One region of the Arthrobacter sp. LAR12-1-1.1 genome, then DNA from elsewhere that is predicted to be linked to it. Evidence: predicted binding sites of a transcription regulator. Region 1 holds the regulator's gene; each other region holds the start of a gene.
The links. Region 1 encodes HrcA, which represses chaperone genes, less so after heat shock. Its sites were predicted from a motif close to TTNGCACTCGNNNNNNNCGAGTGCNAA; they were not measured.
Positions count from the first base shown of each region.

Region 1 (5,894 bases):
CATCCGCAAGGACGTCCTTGCCAAGTGCTACGGCGGTGACATCACCCGAAAGCGCAAACTGCTGGAAAAGCAGAAGGAAGGCAAGAAGCGCATGAAGATGGTGGGCCGCGTCGAAGTACCGCAGGAAGCCTTCATCGCCGCGCTCACGACGGACGAGTCCAAGGACAAGGCCAAGAAGTAGCGGTGCTGGTAATGACTGTTGCTGCAGTGACGGCAGGCCGGGCCCGTGCCTAGCGTTCTTCCCCTGGGCGACCCGGCGCCGCCGGACGGGCTCCTGCCCGCCCAGGCGTGCCAGGGCGCCGATCAGCGTGCCTTCGGGCTGTACGTGCACATCCCGTTCTGCGCGGTCCGCTGCGGGTACTGCGACTTCAACACCTACACCGCCACCGAGTTGGGCGGCGGCGCCTCCCAGGACGCCTACGCCGCCACGGCGGTCGCGGAAGTGGAATTCGCCGCCGAGGCCCTGAATCGCAGCGGATTGCCCGCGCGCCCCCTCAGCACGGTCTTTTTCGGCGGCGGCACGCCCACGCTGCTGCCGGCCGAGGATCTGGCGCGCATACTCACGGCCGCGATCGGCGCCTGGGGCCTGCAGCCCGGCGCCGAGGTTTCCACCGAGGCAAACCCGGATTCCGTCACGCCCGAGTCACTGCAACTGCTCGCCGACGCCGGGTTCACCCGGGTGTCCTTTGGTATGCAGTCGGCCGTGCCGCACGTCCTGAAGGTCCTGGACCGCACCCACACGCCCAGCAGGGTGCCCGAAGTGGTGCGGTGGGCGCGGGACGCGGGGCTCGCGGTCAGCCTCGACCTCATTTATGGGACGCCGGGGGAGTCGCTGGATGACTGGCGCTTCTCACTGGAGACTGCACTGTCCTACGCCCCCGACCACATCAGCGCCTATGCCCTGATTGTGGAGGACGGCACCAAACTTGCGGCGCAGATCCGCCGCGGCGAAGTGCCGGAAATCGACGACGACGACCACGCGGCCAAGTACGAACTCGCCGACGAGCTGATTTCCGCGGCCGGGCTCGCCTGGTACGAGGTCAGCAACTGGTCCCGCACCCCCGAACAGGCCTGCCGGCACAACCTCGCCTACTGGCGGGGGGACGACTGGTGGGGCATCGGACCCGGGGCGCACTCCCACGTCGGAGGCGTGCGGTGGTGGAACGTCAAGCACCCCACCGCCTACGCCAACCGCCTCGGCGCCGGGGTCTCGCCCGCCGCCGGACGCGAAACGCTGGACCCCGAAACCCGCAACGTGGAACGCGTCATGCTCGAGGCCCGGCTGAACTCCGGACTCGACATCCCCAGCCTCGGCGGCCTCGGGGACACGGGCAGGCACGCCGTCGCGGGGCTGATTGCCGACGGCCTCGTGGACCCCGCGGCCGCTTTCAAGGGCCGGCTCATCCTTACGCTCAAGGGCCGGCTGCTGGCCGACGCCGTGGTCCGCAGGATCCTGCCGGACTGAACGGCCGCACCTAACCGTGCGGCCCGACTAAGCTGCCGCACACAACGATGAAGCCGCACAAGAAGAGCCGGCCGCTACCCCTGGTGGGAAGCGGCCGGCTCTTCTTGCTTGGGTCCGGGCTGGGCTATTTGATCCAGCGCAGGTTGAACTCGTACCGGTGCGGCTGGCCACGGTTGACGTGGATGCCTGCCGCCACCGAGAAGCACGTCACGGCGATCCAGATCACGGTGGCGAGCACGGCGAAGAGGTTGCCCACCACGGGAATGAACACCAGCAGATTGGCGAGCACCGCGGCGATGGTCGGCGGCAACGTGAAATTGAGGGCTTCCTTGGATTCCTGCGCCGTGAACGGGCCGCGGTCCTTGAAGATGAGGTAGATCAGCAGCGACGGAACGCAGCCTAGGATGCCGCCGAAGTGGGCCAGCGTGGCCCATTGCCGGTCCTCGCTGGCCGTCAGCGGCAGCGCATTTGCCGGAACGCCATGGTACGGGGGCTGACCTTGGCCGGCCTGGTTGCCCGTGTGTTCGCGTGCGTTATCTGCCACGGTATAGCCCTTCGGATTGCGGTGATGCGTTGCTGCCTGGGTTGTGCCTGGAATAGCCGGAACCGCGCTGGGTGCGCGGCCGCCGTTCCAAGAATACTTGCTCGGGCGCGGAAATGGAGATCAGGGAGTGTCCGCCGCGGCGGACTAGGGCACGGTGAGGAAGTCAATGACCTCTTCCACGCGGCCCAGCAGGGACGCCTCCAGATCCGCATAGCTGCGGACAGCCCCCAGAAGTTTCTGCCAGCCGAGGCCGATGTCCTCCTTCGTGGAGTGTGGCCACCCGAATGCCATGAGGATGCCGGTCTTCCAGTCGACGCCGCGCGGGATCACGGGCCACTGCTCAATACCCAGGACCGCGGGCCGGATGGCCTGCCACACGTCGACGTAGGGGTGGCCCACAATCAGGACGTTGCCGGCGGCGCCCGGTGACGCCATGACGGCGTCGGCGATCCGTGACTCCTTGGAGTCGGCCACCAAGTGGTCAACGAGCACGCCGAGGCGGCGGCCCGGGCCCGGCCCGAACTCCGCCACGGCGGCCGCGAGGTCGTCAATGCCGTGCAGCGGTTCGACGACGATGCCCTCCACACGGAGGTCATCGCCCCAGACCTTCTCCACCAGTTCGGCGTCGTGCTTTCCTTCCACCCAGATGCGGCTGGCCTTGGCCACCTGTGCGCGGTGCCCCGCCACCCGCACCGAACCCGACGCCGTGCGGCCGGCACCGGCGGCCGGCGCCGCCTTCTTCGGGGCCGGCGGCATCAGCCGGATCGGCTGGCCGTCCAACAGGAAGCCAAAGCCGAGGCGGAAGGAACGGGACTTGCCCCGCCGGTCCTCCAACGCCACCACGTGCATGCCGCCGGATTTTTCCACCCGGGTCACGGCACCCACCCAGCCGGACTGGACCTCCTCGAGGACCATCCCGCGTTCCACCGGGACTTCCGGCAACTGGGTCTTGGCGGGGGCGGACAGGTCCTGGGGTCCCCAGTTCTGGTACGACATCTCTACACGCTTACTTTGCACTCGGAATGTACGGCGGTCGGTGGAACTCTCCGGGGCCGGAACCGGACCGCGACGGCGCGGCAACGGCAGCGGCTGCCACGGTCTCGGCACCGACGTGACGGGAATCGCGATCGCGAGGGCCACGCCTGGAGCGAATCCAATGCTAACAACGCGGCGACTCATATTAGACTGGTTAGCACTTAGGCATGTCGAGTGCTAACCCTTGTCCCGAAGAGGGCCGTCTCAGTATTACTTCTGGGTACTGCTTCTGGGCGCGAACCGGACAACGCGGGCGGCACCGACTGCGGGACAGTCGATTGGAGGTGGAGCGTGAGCGAACCGCGCAAACTCGAAGTGCTGCGCGCCATCGTGGAGGACTACGTCCATTCGCGTGAGCCCGTTGGTTCCAAAGCGCTCGTTGAGCGGCACCATCTTGGCGTGTCCAGCGCCACGATCCGAAATGACATGGCGGCGCTGGAGGACGAAGGCCTGATCACGGCACCGCACACTAGCGCAGGCCGGATCCCCACCGACAAGGGCTACCGGCTTTTCGTTGACCAGATTTCAGCGGTGAAGCCATTGTCTTCGGCCGAGCGCCGGGCCATCCAGGCGTTGCTGGAAGGATCCGAGGACCTCGACGACATCCTCGACCGGACCGTGAGGCTCCTCTCCCACCTGACCAACCAGGTCGCCGTCGTGCAGTATCCGCTGCTCAGCCGAGCCAAGGTGCGGCACATAGAATTCGTGCTGCTGGCCCCCCGGAAGGTGCTGATTGTCCTCATAGCGGACACCGGCAAAGTGGAGCAGCGCGTCATCGACGTCGGGCAGGACCTTCCCGACGACGCCCTGGCGGAGCTGCGTACACGGTTCCTGGCGAGCCTCTCCGGAACGCCGTTGAGCCTGCTGCCCCAGCTTCTGCCCACGGTCGTCGCCAGTGGCGCGCCGGCGAGCCGCGGAGCGGCCCAGGCCCTGGCCCGCGGCCTTGAAGCCCTGGCCACGAGCAGTCGCGAAGAGCGGATGGTCATGGCCGGTACCGCGAATCTGGCACGCTCCAATGTGGACTTCCCGCTCAGCATCGGCCCCGTGCTGGAGGCGCTCGAGGAGCAGGTGGTCATGCTCCGCCTGCTCAGCGAAATGGCCGAAGACCCGCGCGGCGTAACCGTCAGCATCGGCCGGGAGAATCCGTACGTCGGTCTTGCCGAGGCCTCGGTCGTGGCCACTGCCTACGGGCCGGACGCCACGGCCAAGGTCGGCGTCCTTGGACCCACCCGGATGGACTATCCCACCACCATGGCCGCCGTCCGCGCGGTGGCCCGTTACCTTTCGAGGATCCTGGGGCCCTGACGGGCCCGGGACCGAACGCGACTTCTTGCCCCACAGGCAGTGCCCCACCGGCAGTATGAAAAGGAAGAGATACACACTTTGAGCAGCCACTATGACGTTCTTGGAGTCTCCCGCGACGCAACGGGGGAGGAGATCAAGAAGGCCTACCGGAAACTGGCCCGGACCCTGCACCCGGACGTGAACCCAGGAGAAGACGCCTCGGACCGGTTCAAGGCCGTCACCCACGCCTATGAGGTCCTCTCCGATCCGCAGAAACGCCGGGTGTATGACACCACCGGCAACGAGAACGGCACCGACAACGGCTTCGGTGGCGGCAGCTACTCAGGCCAGGGCTTCGCCTTCCAAGACATCTTCGAGACCTTCTTCGGGGCGGGCGGCGGCCAGGGCGGCCCGGCGTCCCGTGTCCGCCGCGGCCAGGATGCGCTGATCAGCGTCCGGATTGACCTGCGCGACGCGGTGTTCGGCGTGAACAAGAAGCTTGAGGTCGACACGGCTGTCGTCTGCCCCACCTGCGAAGGCTCCTGCTGCCGCGAGGGCACCCACCCGGTGCGCTGCGACATCTGTGGCGGCAGTGGCCAGGTCCAGCGCGCTGTGCGCTCCATCCTGGGCCAGGTCATGACCTCGGCGCCCTGCGGGTCCTGTGAGGGCTTCGGCACCGTCATCAAGGACCCCTGCAACGAATGCAGCGGCCAGGGCCGGATCCGCAGCCGCCGCTCGCTGACCGTCAAGGTACCGGCCGGCGTCGGCACCGGCACCCGCATCCAGCTGTCCGGCCAGGGCGAGGCAGGGCCCGCCGGCGGTCCGGCGGGGGACCTGTACGTGGAGATCCGGGTCAACAACGACGCCACGTACGTCCGCGACGGCGACGACCTGCACGCGAGCCTCAACATCCCCATGACGGCCGCCGCACTCGGCACCGAAATTAGCCTCGACACCTTCGACGGGCAGCAGGAGATCGACGTCAGGGCCGGCACCCAGTCGGGCGAGATCATCACACTGCGCGGCCTTGGTGTCACCCACCTGCGAGGCCACGGGCGCGGTGACCTGAAAGTGCACCTGCAGGTCGAAACACCGGGCAAGCTCGACGCCGCCCAGGAAGACCTGCTCCGCCAGCTGGCCAAGCTGCGCGGCGAGCACTTCACGGCCGGAAAGCTCGCGGCCAGCGGCGGCGTCTTCGCTAAACTCCGGGACAGGCTCGGTAACCTGTAGCGGTGAGTAACCCGGTCTTCTTCACCGCCCCCGGCACCTTGGACCAGCAGGTCCCCGGCTCCGCCTTCGTCCTGGAGGGCCCTGAGGCCCGCCACGCCGTCACCGTCAAGCGGATCGCCGTCGGCGAGGCCGTCGACATCGCCGACGGCGCGGGCAAGCGGCTGACCGGCACGGTGACCGCCGCCCTGCCCGGCGAGCTGACCGTCGAGTGCCTCGAGGTTGCCAACGAGCCGCGGCCCGGGACCCGGCTGGTCCTGGTCCAGGCCCTCGCCAAAGGCGACCGTGACGAACTTGCGGCCGAAACGGCCACCGAGCTGGGCATCGACGCCGTCATTC
Region 1 is NZ_JBEGIG010000001.1:738,545-744,438, reverse strand. It holds gene lepA (translation elongation factor 4) at 1-181, shown strand, start outside; gene hemW (radical SAM family heme chaperone HemW) at 227-1,465, shown strand; gene MRBLAR12_RS03465 (DUF4870 domain-containing protein) at 1,590-2,009, opposite strand; gene MRBLAR12_RS03460 (DUF3097 domain-containing protein) at 2,154-3,005, opposite strand; gene hrcA (heat-inducible transcriptional repressor HrcA) at 3,336-4,349, shown strand; gene dnaJ (molecular chaperone DnaJ) at 4,428-5,558, shown strand; gene MRBLAR12_RS03445 (16S rRNA (uracil(1498)-N(3))-methyltransferase) at 5,561-5,894, shown strand, end outside.

Region 2 (5,894 bases), on a different contig from region 1:
CGCCCAGGCAATCGCCGGCGTGCGCGGTCTCGGCATCCGGGGCTGCGCGGTGTCCATGCCCTACAAGGAGGACGTGATCGCCCTCGTTGACGTCATGGACCCGTCGGCGAAGGCCATCGATTCGGTCAACACCATCGTCAACGACGGCGGCCGGCTCACGGCCTACAACACCGACTACACGGCCATCGAGCAGCTCCTGCACAGCAACGCCGTCCCCACGGACTACTCGGTGCTGGTCCTGGGCTCCGGCGGCATGGCCAAAGCCACTGTGGCCGCGCTGCGGGATGCCGGCTTCAAAGACGTGACCGTCGTGGCCCGCAACGAAGACTCCGGCCGCGCCCTGGCCGAACAGTACGGCTTCACCTGGAGCGCGGAACTGGGCTCCAGGGAGTCCGGCACCGGCACGGCCGACCTGCTCATCAACGTCACACCGGTCGGCATGGCCGGCGGACCGGACGCGGCGGCGCTGTCCTTCCCGCAGGAGGCCATCGACGCCGCGAAGGTGGTGTTCGACGTCGTCGCCCTCCCGGCCGAGACGCCTCTCATCAAGGCCGCCCGCGCGGCCGGCAAGACCGTGATCACGGGAGCCGAGGTAGCCACGATCCAGGCGCTGGAGCAGTTTGTGCTCTACACCGGGATCCGGCCCACGGACGAACAGATCAGGTCCGCCGAGGAGTTCATGCGGGCCCAGTAGCCCAATACTGCAATAGGCCGGCGGCCCGGCCGCTTAGCCCCGGGATCCTGCTCGGGCGGTGCCTAGACGGGCTCCACCGAGATGGCCACCCGGTCCTCGCCGATCCTGGTGAGGACCAGGGTGGCTGATTTCTTGCCCTTGTGCTTTGCGCTTCCGCCGGCCAGGAGTTGCTTGCGCAGTTCTTCCGGTGTGACGGCCGTGCCGCGCTTCTTGATATCCAGGACGCCGATCCCTTCGTCCTTGACCCATGACTTGAGCGCTTTGACGTTGAACGGCATCACGTCGAGGACCTTGTAGGCCTTGGCGAACGGGGTGTCCCGCAGGTCCGGGGCACAGATGTAGGCGATGTGCTCGTCCACGAGGTGCCCGCCCAGCTGGAGGGCGACGTCGGCCACCAGCCCGGCGCGGATCACCGCTCCATCGGGCTCGTACAGATAGCCCTCCACGGGTCCCACGGGCGCCACCGGGCCGCCGTCGAAGTCCTCGCCGCTGGTGAGTTCGGCCGCACCCTGCGGGCCGAGCAGGAGGGCTGCGCGCCGCACGCCGGGACGCCGCACCGCGTTGAACCACAGGGCCACCTCGGTCACGTCCCCGCCGACGGAGACCCACTGGGCCTCGCAATCCGCGGGCACGGAATCGTGCGGCATGCCCGGCCCCATCTTCACTCCGACGGCGCGGCCGGAGCCGGCCAGCGACGCCACGAAGGACAGGGGAGGGGAGAAATCCTCCGGATCCCAGATCCGTTTGGTGCCCGACGTGGACGTGGTGCGCCGGGCCGGGTCCAGCCAGACGCCGTCGACCCCCTCGAGCGACACCAAGGTGGCATCCGCATGGACCACGGTGGCATTGCGGAACGGGATCAGGTTCATCGTGGCGCAGGCGGCCGTGGCCTCGTCCATTTCCACTGCGGTGACCATCAGGTCCAGGGACGCCAGGGCCATCGCATCCGCTCCGAGCCCGCAGCCGAGATCCGCGACGTGGCCGATCCCGGCCTCCGCGAACCGCTGCGCGTGCCGCGCCGCCACCGTGAGCCGGGTGGCCTGCTCCAGGCCGGCTTTGGTAAAGATCATCTGCCGCGCGAACTCCCCGAACTTGGCCTCGGCCTTGGTCCGCAGCCGGGACTGCGTGAGGACCGCCGAGACCATTTCGGGGGAGTGGCCGGCCTTGCGCAACGCCGCGGTGAGGCGGAAGGCCTCGTCCTCACGGTACGGGCCCAGCGACGCCAGCAGCTCCCAGCCCTCGGGCGTGAGGATCGGGGCAATATGTTCCTGCGGTGCGTCAGTCATGCCATCCAGCGTAGTTGAGCTCCGCGGGCACGCTGTGACCGGACCGCGGGGGCTAGGCTTGACGGCATGGAAGACAGCGGGACAGGCGACAGCATCGCAGAGGACACAGCCGGGCAAGACACAGCCGGGAACGACTACTCCGGGCAGGGGCGCCGGCGCCCGCAGGGTCTCGCAAGCTACGCCCGGCCGGCGCTGATCGCCGGCGCCGTGATCGCCGTCGTGTGCATTGCCCTTTTGGTGATCATTTTCTTCCTCGACTCCTTCAACGCCACCGTGTATTCCGTCGGTGGCAAGAACGTCCAGGACGCCACGGACGAGGCCCGGGCCATCCGCGACACCTACGCCGCTGCCCGGCTCGGCGGCATCATCTTCCTCATCGCAGGCATCCTGCTGGCCGCCGCCGGCGCCGTGCTGATGTACCGACACCGCAACGACGAGGGCCAGGACGTGGACGAAGACGACGGCGAGGACGTGGACTTCGAAGACCTCGCAGGCCAGTAGGCGCGGGCCCGCAAGGCCCGATCGTCCATGGGACATGCCCAGCACCCGGCATCAGGAGTGGGCATGTCCTCCCGGGCAGCCCGCACCCGTGGGGCATGTCCATAGGTCAGCGCCAGGAATGGGCTTGTCCTCCCGGGCAGCCCGCACCCGTGGGGCATGTCCATCGCTCAGCGCGGGCAGAGAGCATGATGCCCAAGTGTCCACCGGACGCCGCGAAAATTGGGCATGTCCCTCTGGCCCGCCCGCACCCGTGGGGTATGTGCAGCGTCCAGCGCCAGGAATGGGCTTGTCCTCCCGGGCAGCCCGCACCCGTGGGGCATGTCCAGCGCTCAGCCCGGGCAGAGAGCGTGATGCCCAAGTGTCCACCGGCCGCCACGAAAATTGGGCATGTCCCTCTGGGCAGCCCGCACCCGTGGGGCATGTCCATCGCTCAGCCTGGGCAGAGAGCATGATCCCCAAGTGCCCACCGGACGCCGCGAAAATTGGGCATGTCCCGCCGTGGAAATGTTCACCCGGAACGAATTTCTGGCACTCGCCTTGACCGAGTGCTAACCATTTACATAGAGTCGTCATTAGCACTCTCCCTAGGAGGGTGCTAACACATGAAGCGCGTTCCGCCAGGCACGCTGCCGGCACCGCGACGACGGTCTGCGCGCCTGGGCATCACCGCTTCATAGTCCACGAATTTGCTGACGAAAAGGAGAGGTCCGAGTGTCGGTCTCTATTAAGCCTCTTGAGGATCGTATTGTTGTCCGCCCGCTCGAAGCCGAGCAGACCACGGCTTCCGGCCTGGTTATCCCGGACTCCGCACAGGAGAAGCCGCAGGAAGGCGAAGTTGTTGCAGTAGGCCCCGGCCGCTTTGATGACAACGGCAACCGCGTTCCCATTGACGTTGCCGTTGGCGACGTCGTCATCTACTCCAAGTACGGTGGAACCGAAGTCAAGACCGGCGGCACCGAGTACCTCGTGCTCTCCGCCCGCGACGTTCTGGCGATCGTCGTAAAGTAACTCTCTTGGACCCCCGCGCAGCCGATCCTTTCGCATTGAATGGATCAGTTGCGCGGGGTTCTGTCTTGAAAGGACAAAACCATGGCAAAGCAGCTTGCGTTTAACGACGCTGCCCGCCGGTCGCTTGAAGCCGGCATCGATAAGCTCGCCAACACCGTCAAGGTCACGCTGGGCCCGCGCGGCCGCAACGTCGTACTGGACAAGAAGTGGGGCGCCCCCACGATCACCAACGATGGCGTGACCATCGCCCGTGAAATCGAGCTGGATGACCCCTACGAGAACCTTGGCGCGCAGCTTGCCAAGGAGGTCGCCACCAAGACCAACGATGTTGCCGGTGACGGCACCACCACCGCCACCGTCCTGGCCCAGGCCCTGGTCAAGGAAGGCCTGCGCAACGTAGCGGCAGGCGCCGCACCGGGCGAGATCAAGCGCGGCATCGAGGTTTCGGTCGAGGCCGTCGCCGCCCGGCTGCTGGAGAACGCGCGCCCGGTTGAGGGCACGCAGGTTGCCAACGTTGCCGCAATCTCCGCCCAGAGCGACGAGGTCGGCGAGCTGCTGGCCGAGGCGTTCGGCAAGGTCGGCAAGGATGGTGTGATCACCATCGAGGAATCCTCCACCACGCAGACCGAGCTGGTCCTCACCGAGGGCATGCAGTTCGACAAGGGCTACCTGTCCCCGTACTTCGTCACCGACGCGGAACGCCAGGAGGCCGTCCTCGAGGACGCCCTGATCCTGATCAACCAGGGCAAGATCTCCTCGGTGCAGGACTTCTTGCCCCTGCTGGAAAAGGCGCTGCAGAGCTCCAAGCCGCTCTTCATCATTGCCGAAGACGTCGAGGGCGAGGCCCTGTCCACGCTCATCGTCAACCGCATCCGCGGCACGCTGAACGTCGTCGCCGTCAAGGCGCCGGGCTTCGGTGACCGCCGCAAGGCCATGCTCCAGGACATCGCGACCCTCACCGGTGCGCAGGTTGTCTCCCCGGAGCTGGGCCTGAGCCTGGACACCGTTGGCCTCGAGGTGCTGGGCACCGCACGCCGCATCACGATCACCAAGGACAACACCACAATCGTCGACGGCGCCGGTTCGGCCGAGGACGTCGCCGCCCGTGTTGCCCAGCTGCGCGCCGAGCTGACCCGCACCGATTCGGACTGGGACAAGGAAAAGCTGCAGGAACGCCTGGCCAAGCTGGCCGGCGGCATCGGCGTGATCAAGGTCGGCGCTGCCACCGAGGTTGAGCTGAAGGAAAAGAAGCACCGCATCGAGGACGCCGTGTCCTCGACCCGCGCTGCCCTCGAAGAAGGCATCGTGGCCGGCGGCGGTTCCGCCCTCATCCACGCGCTGAAGGCGCTCGACGAGGACGCTGCCGTCCAGGCCCTCGAAGGTGACGCGGCTGCGGCCGTCGGCATCGTCCGCCGCGCCCTGGTCCAGCCGCTGCGCTGGATCGCCCAGAACGCCGGCTTCGACGGCTATGTCGTGGCTGCCAAGGTGGCCGAATCCTCCGTGAACCAGGGCTTCAACGCCAAGTCCGGAGAATACGAAGACCTGATCGCGGCCGGCGTCATCGACCCCGTGAAGGTGACGCGTGCGGCTCTGCGCAACGCGGCCTCCATCGCGGCGCTGGTCCTCACCACGGAAACTCTCGTGGTGGAGAAGCCGGCTGACGAAGACGAGCACGCAGGCCACAGGCACTAGGTTCTGCCCGCAAAGGGGACGGCCCGGCATCTTGCCGGGCCGTCTTTTTTCTGCCCTTTTTCTGCCGCCGCCCTACCGCCGCCGGACGCACGTCTGCTGCATACCCGCCGCGGTTCTGCCGGGATTCTGGCGGCAAATTGCCCGGATTCCGGCGCCTTGACCAGGCAGGCGCCGCACCGGCGCCGAGAATTCACTGGAAACTCACACCCTGGCGTGCCTCAATGGAGATCGGTGGCTGCTGCGACGATTGGCCATCAAAATTACGTTTTGGTAACATGGACGCTTTGGTTATCTGGTTGAGGGGTTGTTCTATGACACAGCAAAGAACCTCGCCCCTGCCTGCCCGCAATAGTGCCGCGCACAGGGCCAGCCCCGCCGCACCCAAGGCCGGCCGAAAATCCACGTTCAGGCCAGAAATCCAAGGACTCCGGTCCCTGGCCGTGCTGATGGTCATGAGCTACCACATCTGGCTGGGCCGGGTCTCCGGCGGCGTGGACGTGTTCTTGCTGATCTCGGCCTTCCTCATGACGCTGCAGTTCGTCGGCCGCTACGAGCAGGGCCGGCCCATGGCTTTGCTCAAGCATTGGCTGCACCTTTTCCGGCGCCTGATTCCGGCTGCCGTCACCGTCATGGTGGCCGTACTCGCCGCAAGTATCCTGTTCCTGCCCCGGACCCGCTGGCTGGAAGTCATCAACCAGGGCTGGGCCTCCCTG
Region 2 is NZ_JBEGIG010000012.1:396,818-402,711, forward strand. It holds gene MRBLAR12_RS09955 (shikimate 5-dehydrogenase) at 1-694, shown strand, start outside; gene MRBLAR12_RS09960 (class I SAM-dependent methyltransferase) at 757-1,980, opposite strand; gene MRBLAR12_RS09965 (hypothetical protein) at 2,047-2,481, shown strand; gene groES (co-chaperone GroES) at 3,193-3,489, shown strand; gene groL (chaperonin GroEL) at 3,571-5,181, shown strand; gene MRBLAR12_RS09980 (acyltransferase family protein) at 5,493-5,894, shown strand, end outside.
Region 2: the regulator HrcA is predicted to act here: its motif matches at 3,007-3,033, upstream of groES (co-chaperone GroES).

Region 3 (5,894 bases), on a different contig from region 1:
CGCCTGGCGCCGGGAACGCGGGATCGAGATGCCGTCCATGCAGCGCTCGCGCCTGCGCCGGGTGGCCAAGGAATACGTCCGGCCCGGCGTGCACATCGCGGACCTGCACAGTTCCCTGGTCCTCGTGCAGGAGCAGCGCGCCGCCTGGTCCGGCTACGCCACCACGCAGCGGCACCCGGCCGTGCCGTCCGGGCTGGGCGAAATCACGGGCCTGTACCGGGAGCTCGCAGCGGAACTGGCTGAACTCGGCCAGGCGGTCAAGCAGACCGCCGCCGGCGGCGATGTGGATCGCGCGCCGTACGATGAACTCCTGCCCCGGGTGCGGCGGCTCGTCGCCGACACCGCGACCCTGGAAACCCTGCCCGAGCGCACCCTGCTGGTCGAAAGCATGCGTGAGCACGGCCTCGGCGAGCTCCTCGCTGACCTTGCAGAGCGCGAGGTTCCGGAGGGGTCGGTGACCGCCGAGCTGGAGCTGGCCTGGTGGCAGTCGGCCCTGGAAGCCATGATCAGCGGCGATGACTACCTCGCCATGTCCGACGGCGACGCCCTGCGCCAGCTTGAGGCGGAGTACCGGCTCGCGGACAATGCCCATATCGCCAGTGGTGCTGCCCGGCTGCGGTGGAACCTGTCCGAGCGGTGGCGTACGGCAATCGCGGCGTACCCCCGCCAGGCCGAGCTGTTGCGCAGCCTGCTCAAGGACGGCCGGGTGACCCTGGCAGCCCTGAGCGGCCAGGCGCAGGAGCTGCTGCCCACCCTTGTCCCGGTATGGTCCGTCAGCCCCTATCTCCTGACGGGCCTCCTGCCGATCGAGCAGACCTTCGACGCCGTCGTGATCCTCGACGCGGAGACGACTTCGCTGCAGGCAGTCCTTCCGGCCATCGCCCGGTCCCGGCAGGTCATCGCCTTCGGCGACGAACAGGTTGCCAGCCCCCGGACCTTTACCGTGGGCGTCGAACGGCTCGCGGCCGGGGAGAGCTCCTCCCAAAGCGTTGAGAGCTCGTACCGGGCACTCTCCGCTGTGCTTCCGGTCTGGAACCTGAGGACCGTGTACCGTGCGGTCGATGAAGACCTGGTGCGCCAGCTCAGCAAGGGTTTCTACGCCGGGGAACTTTCCCGGCTCCCTGAGGGGCAATCCGCCACGGGCCTTGACCGTACCCTCAGCGTGGAGTACCTGCCCGACGGCACGGGGCTGCCCAGCGCTGACCACGACGGCGTTGAATCGGTTGTTGCCGAGGTGAACCGTGCGGTGGAGCTCGTCTTCGAGCACGCCCGGCTCCGGCCGCGGACCTCGCTGGCCGTGGTGACCGGCAGCCTTCGCCACGCCGCCCGAATCGGCGAGGCCATCAGGGCGCAGCTGCCCAACTACCCTATGCTCGGCAGCTTCTTCACGGCGGGGGACGAGTCCTTCCGCGTGGTGGATCTGGAACGGGCCCAGGGCCTGGTCCGCGACCACGTCATTTTTTCCCCGGGCTATGGCCGCACCCCGCATGGGCGCACCCTCCACAGCCTCGGGCCGCTCTCCGCCGACGGCGGCCGGGCCAAATTCGCGCTGGCGATGACGCGAGCCCGCCGGTCCCTGCACGTGCTCAGTTGCTTCCGCCCCGAAGACCTCGATGTCAGCCGCCTCAGCCACGGCGCCGTGGACTTCTATGAACTGCTGGACCGTGAGATCGCGGGCAATACAGATCTTGGCAGCCCCGCGTCCCGGGCCGCGGCCAGCGAGCAGGCGCTCGGCGCCGATCCGCTCGTGGCCGACCTGGGCGACCGGCTCCGGGCACGTGGGGCACGGGTATGGCACCAGTACGACGGCGTCCTGAACATGGTGGCGGCCGCCGATCCGATGACCACGATCGGCCAGGACGATGCTGATATTCCCCGTCCGGTAGCAATCGAGTCAGATGGCACCGGCCACTACCGGCGGATGAGCGTCCGGGAACGCAGCAGGCTCCGGCCGCAGCTCCTGGAGCGGCTTGGCTGGCGCTACATGCCACTATGGACCATAGAGGTCTTCACAGATCCCTCGGCCTGTGCCGATCGGATTGGCGGCTACCTCGGGTTGGAGAAACCTGCCGTGTCCGGCCGGCTCCGGACATCGCACGGGTTCTTCGATGACGACATCGACCACCTGGCGATTGACCAGGCGCGGGCCGCTGAGTACCACGTGGCGGACGAACCCGCGGGGCAGGTATTTCGAGGCCGCGGAACTGCGGGCCAGGACTACCGCCGGCAGGAACCAGCAACAGGAATGACAGGCAATTCAGGCAGTAAGGAGGCCGGCGGCATGAGTGCGGACGGCGACATCCGAGACAACACCGGCGCCAAGAGGGACGACGCGACCAGCGCCACTGAGCCCAAGACCGCTGAGCCCAAGACCGCTGAGCCGAAGTCCGGCGAGTTGACCGGTGACGGGCCGGACCAGGAAACGGCGAAGGAGCCGTCCCGCCGTTCGGAGGCGCCGGCCACGGTCCCCGAAGGCGTGCTGCCGAACAAGGCGGCGGAAGATGACCCCCGGCGCTGGGGTGACCAGCCTGACAATTACGATCACGACGCATGGCTCCAGGAGCAGAAGCCACCGCACTGGGGCTGACGTTGTGTGGCCGGCACCGCGGAGCCTGCGGTGCCGGCATCACCCGGCGGACGGGCTGCCCGGGGCCCAGCGCGGCGCGCTGCCCAGGCCTAGCCCGGCGCGGCCGCCACAAGGACGAAGAACAGCTTGCCTTGGGTAGAGGCGCCCGCCAGTCTGCGTGCCTGGTCGGCCGCCGCTGCCACGACTATCAGCCCGTCCGTCTCCGCGGTGGCGGGCCACGGCGAAGCATTGCCGCCCTGCACTGACGTCCAGAGCACCGGAACGGCTTCGGCCAGGATTTGGCTTTCGCCGGGTTGGTCAAAGCCGTTGCCGCCGGTGAGCACCACGTTGACGAGCTGCCCGGGGGAGACCAGCTGGATGGAGGCCGGATCCGCCATCCTGAGCGGCACGGCCGCAGAGCCGGGCGGGCTTCCCGCGAGCAGGCCCGGGCCAAGGATCTGGGCATCGGTGAGGAGTTGGCCCTGGCGCAGCGGTGCGGCCAGTTGTTTTCCCTCGAACGCGGTCTCGCTGCCGGGGTTGCCGGCAGGCACAAGGCCCGGCGGGACACTGATGCTGCTGACATCGCCGGGTTCCAGGGTCTTTCCGGCGGGAAGATCCGCCGCTGCGGCGAAAGCAACCACCGTGGCAGTGGGCGCGGGAGCTAGCTGCTGAACCGTGAGGCCGGCCGGGATGCAGAACAGGAGGGCCGCGATAAGTCGCCGGTTCCCGTTCATCCAGCCGCGCAGGCGGCGCCGTGACGGACGGCGGCCGGGAGGCCGTTGCCGGCGGGTCTTCGCCGGGCCCCGGCTCCGGAACGGGCGGCCCGCCGCGGACAACGTGGCGGCGGGAAGGTTGGCGGCGCGGATCCCGGCGCGTGCCCAGCGGCCGGAGCCTTCGACGGGCGTGGGGAGGGACGGCAGGGACGACGCCGTGGAGGGTGCCCCGGACGAAGGGGTGGATGACGTCCAGGGCCAAGGCGGGGAAACCGCGCTGAGTGAAAGGGCCATGCCGTCACGCTACGGACCCGGGCGCATCGACGGGAGCCGCAGAACCGCCTATGTGGACAATGGCCACCGGCCCAAGGATTACGCTGACTCAGCCAGCAGAGGCCCACCTGACGGGCCGGCGCCGAACAGGCCGGCGTCTGACGGGCCCGCCCTAAGCAGGCGGGTGTCCTGCTAGAGCGCGGGGGCGGGTGCGGGGGTGGCCGCAGGAGCTGCAGGAGCCGGGGAAACCGTGCTGCCCTTGGCGTCGCGGGAATCGGTCCGGTAGAAGCCGGAGCCCTTGAACACTACGCCGACGCTGTTGAACTTCTTGCGCAGCGTGCCCTGGCACTCGGGGCAGGACGTCAGGGAGTTGTCGCTGAACGACTGCACGATCTCGAAGGCATGGCTGCAGTCCTTGCAGGCGTATGCATACGTGGGCACTGGAAATCCTCACTCTGGGGCAAACGAGCAGGTCCCGTGCTGCCGAGCCGGAATCACTGCCGATATGCCTATCGACCGGTTCCGCCCTTAGCAGTCGCAGGGCCTGAGTGCCAATTCTATCACCTTGGCAGGAACCCACATCAGCCGGGGCGGCATCAGCCGAGCCGGATGATCCCGCCCGGGGTCAGCGCCACGTCGACCTTCCGGTCGAACGACTCGGCGGGAATGCTGCCCGCGGGCAGCACCTCCGTGTCATAGACGACGGCCGCAGTCGGCAACGCGACAGCGTCGGACGCTGCGCCGGACGCGGGGGACATGGCGGCCAGGGCGGCAAGGAACTTGTCGTAGTAGCCGCCGCCTTGTCCGATGCGGTTGCCCGAGAAATCCACGGCGGTGGCCGGGAGGATGACTGCCGTGGCGTCGCGCATTACGGCGGTGCTGTGGCGTTCTCCGACAGGCTCCTGGATGGGGGCGTATCGGCTGCGTACAAACCCGGACTGCGGAGTCCAATACACCCAGCTGAGCGAGATATCGGGTTCGCACACCGGAAGCAGCACCCGGTGCCCGGCAACGGTCATGGCCGTCAACAGCGGCAGCGTGGGCGGTTCGGCGCCCACACCGAGGTACACCGCGAAGATGCCTTGGCGGCCGCGGGCCTGCCCGGAGGCCCACTCGAGCCCGTGGCGGGCGATGCCCGCCGCGGCAGCATCCTGTGCGGCCGGCGGGAGTGCGGAACGCTTCGCCCTGTGGCTGGAGCGTATTTCCTCTTTAGACGCCAAGCTGGCCTGTCCTCTGCCTCTTCCGGCCGCCAGGTGTCGGGAGGGCCTGCCGGGCGGTTCGAATAAAAATTACGCAATGATTGGTCCCTCCGTTAGATTAGTCGAGTGAATACACTGAACGCTTCCGTCCGTAAGGCCGTCATCCCCGCCGCGGGCCTTGGTACCAGGTTTCTTCCGGCCACTAAGGCCATGCCCAAGGAAATGCTGCCTGTAGTTGACAAGCCGGCCATCCAGTACGTCGTTGAGGAGGCCGTGAATGTTGGCCTGAACGACATCCTGATGATCACGGGCCGCAACAAGCGGGCGTTGGAGGACCACTTCGACCGCGTCCCGGCGCTGGAGTCCACCCTCAAGGCGAAGGGTGACACGGCGAAGCTCGAGTCCATCCAGGCCGCCAGCAACCTAGGGGACATTCACTATGTCCGCCAGGGCGATCCCATGGGCCTTGGCCACGCCGTCCTCCGGGCCAAGCAGCACGTCGGGCAGGAGCCGTTCGCCGTCCTCCTGGGCGATGACCTCATCGATGCCCGCGATGAGCTGCTCAGCACCATGATCGAAGTCCAGGCCAAGACCGGCGGGTCGGTGATCGCCCTGATCGAGGTGGATCCGTCCCAGATCAGTGCCTACGGCTGCGCCGACGTTGAGGCAATCGTTGGTGAGGACTACGTCCGCGTCAATCAGCTCGTGGAGAAGCCCGACGTCGAGGACGCCCCGTCCAACCTCGCCGTGATTGGCCGCTACGTGTTGCACCCGGCCGTCTTTGAAGTGCTTGAGCGCACCGCGCCCGGCCGTGGCGGAGAAATCCAGCTCACGGACGCGCTGCAGGAGCTCTCGGCCGGCACCGGCGAGGGCTACGGCGTGTACGGCGTCGTCTTCCGCGGCCGCCGCTACGACACCGGCGACAAGCTCAGCTACCTCAAGGCCTGCGTACAGCTCGCCTGCGACAGTGAGGACCTCGGCCCGGGTCTGCGCGAATGGCTGCCCGGCTTCGCGTCCAGCCTGGCCCCCAGCCTCGCAAAGTAACTCCCGTGGGGGGCAGCTTCACCTGGCCGGTGACCCTGGAGAGTGGCGAGATCGTGTTGCGCCCGATCCGGTACCGGGACCGCAAGGAGTGGACAGCAC
Region 3 is NZ_JBEGIG010000012.1:420,855-426,748, forward strand. It holds gene MRBLAR12_RS10040 (AAA family ATPase) at 1-2,587, shown strand, start outside; gene MRBLAR12_RS10045 (RcpC/CpaB family pilus assembly protein) at 2,677-3,573, opposite strand; gene MRBLAR12_RS10050 (FmdB family zinc ribbon protein) at 3,745-3,993, opposite strand; gene MRBLAR12_RS10055 (5-formyltetrahydrofolate cyclo-ligase) at 4,149-4,772, opposite strand; gene galU (UTP--glucose-1-phosphate uridylyltransferase GalU) at 4,878-5,795, shown strand; gene MRBLAR12_RS10065 (GNAT family N-acetyltransferase) at 5,801-5,894, shown strand, end outside.
Region 3: the regulator HrcA is predicted to act here: its motif matches at 4,081-4,107, upstream of MRBLAR12_RS10050 (FmdB family zinc ribbon protein).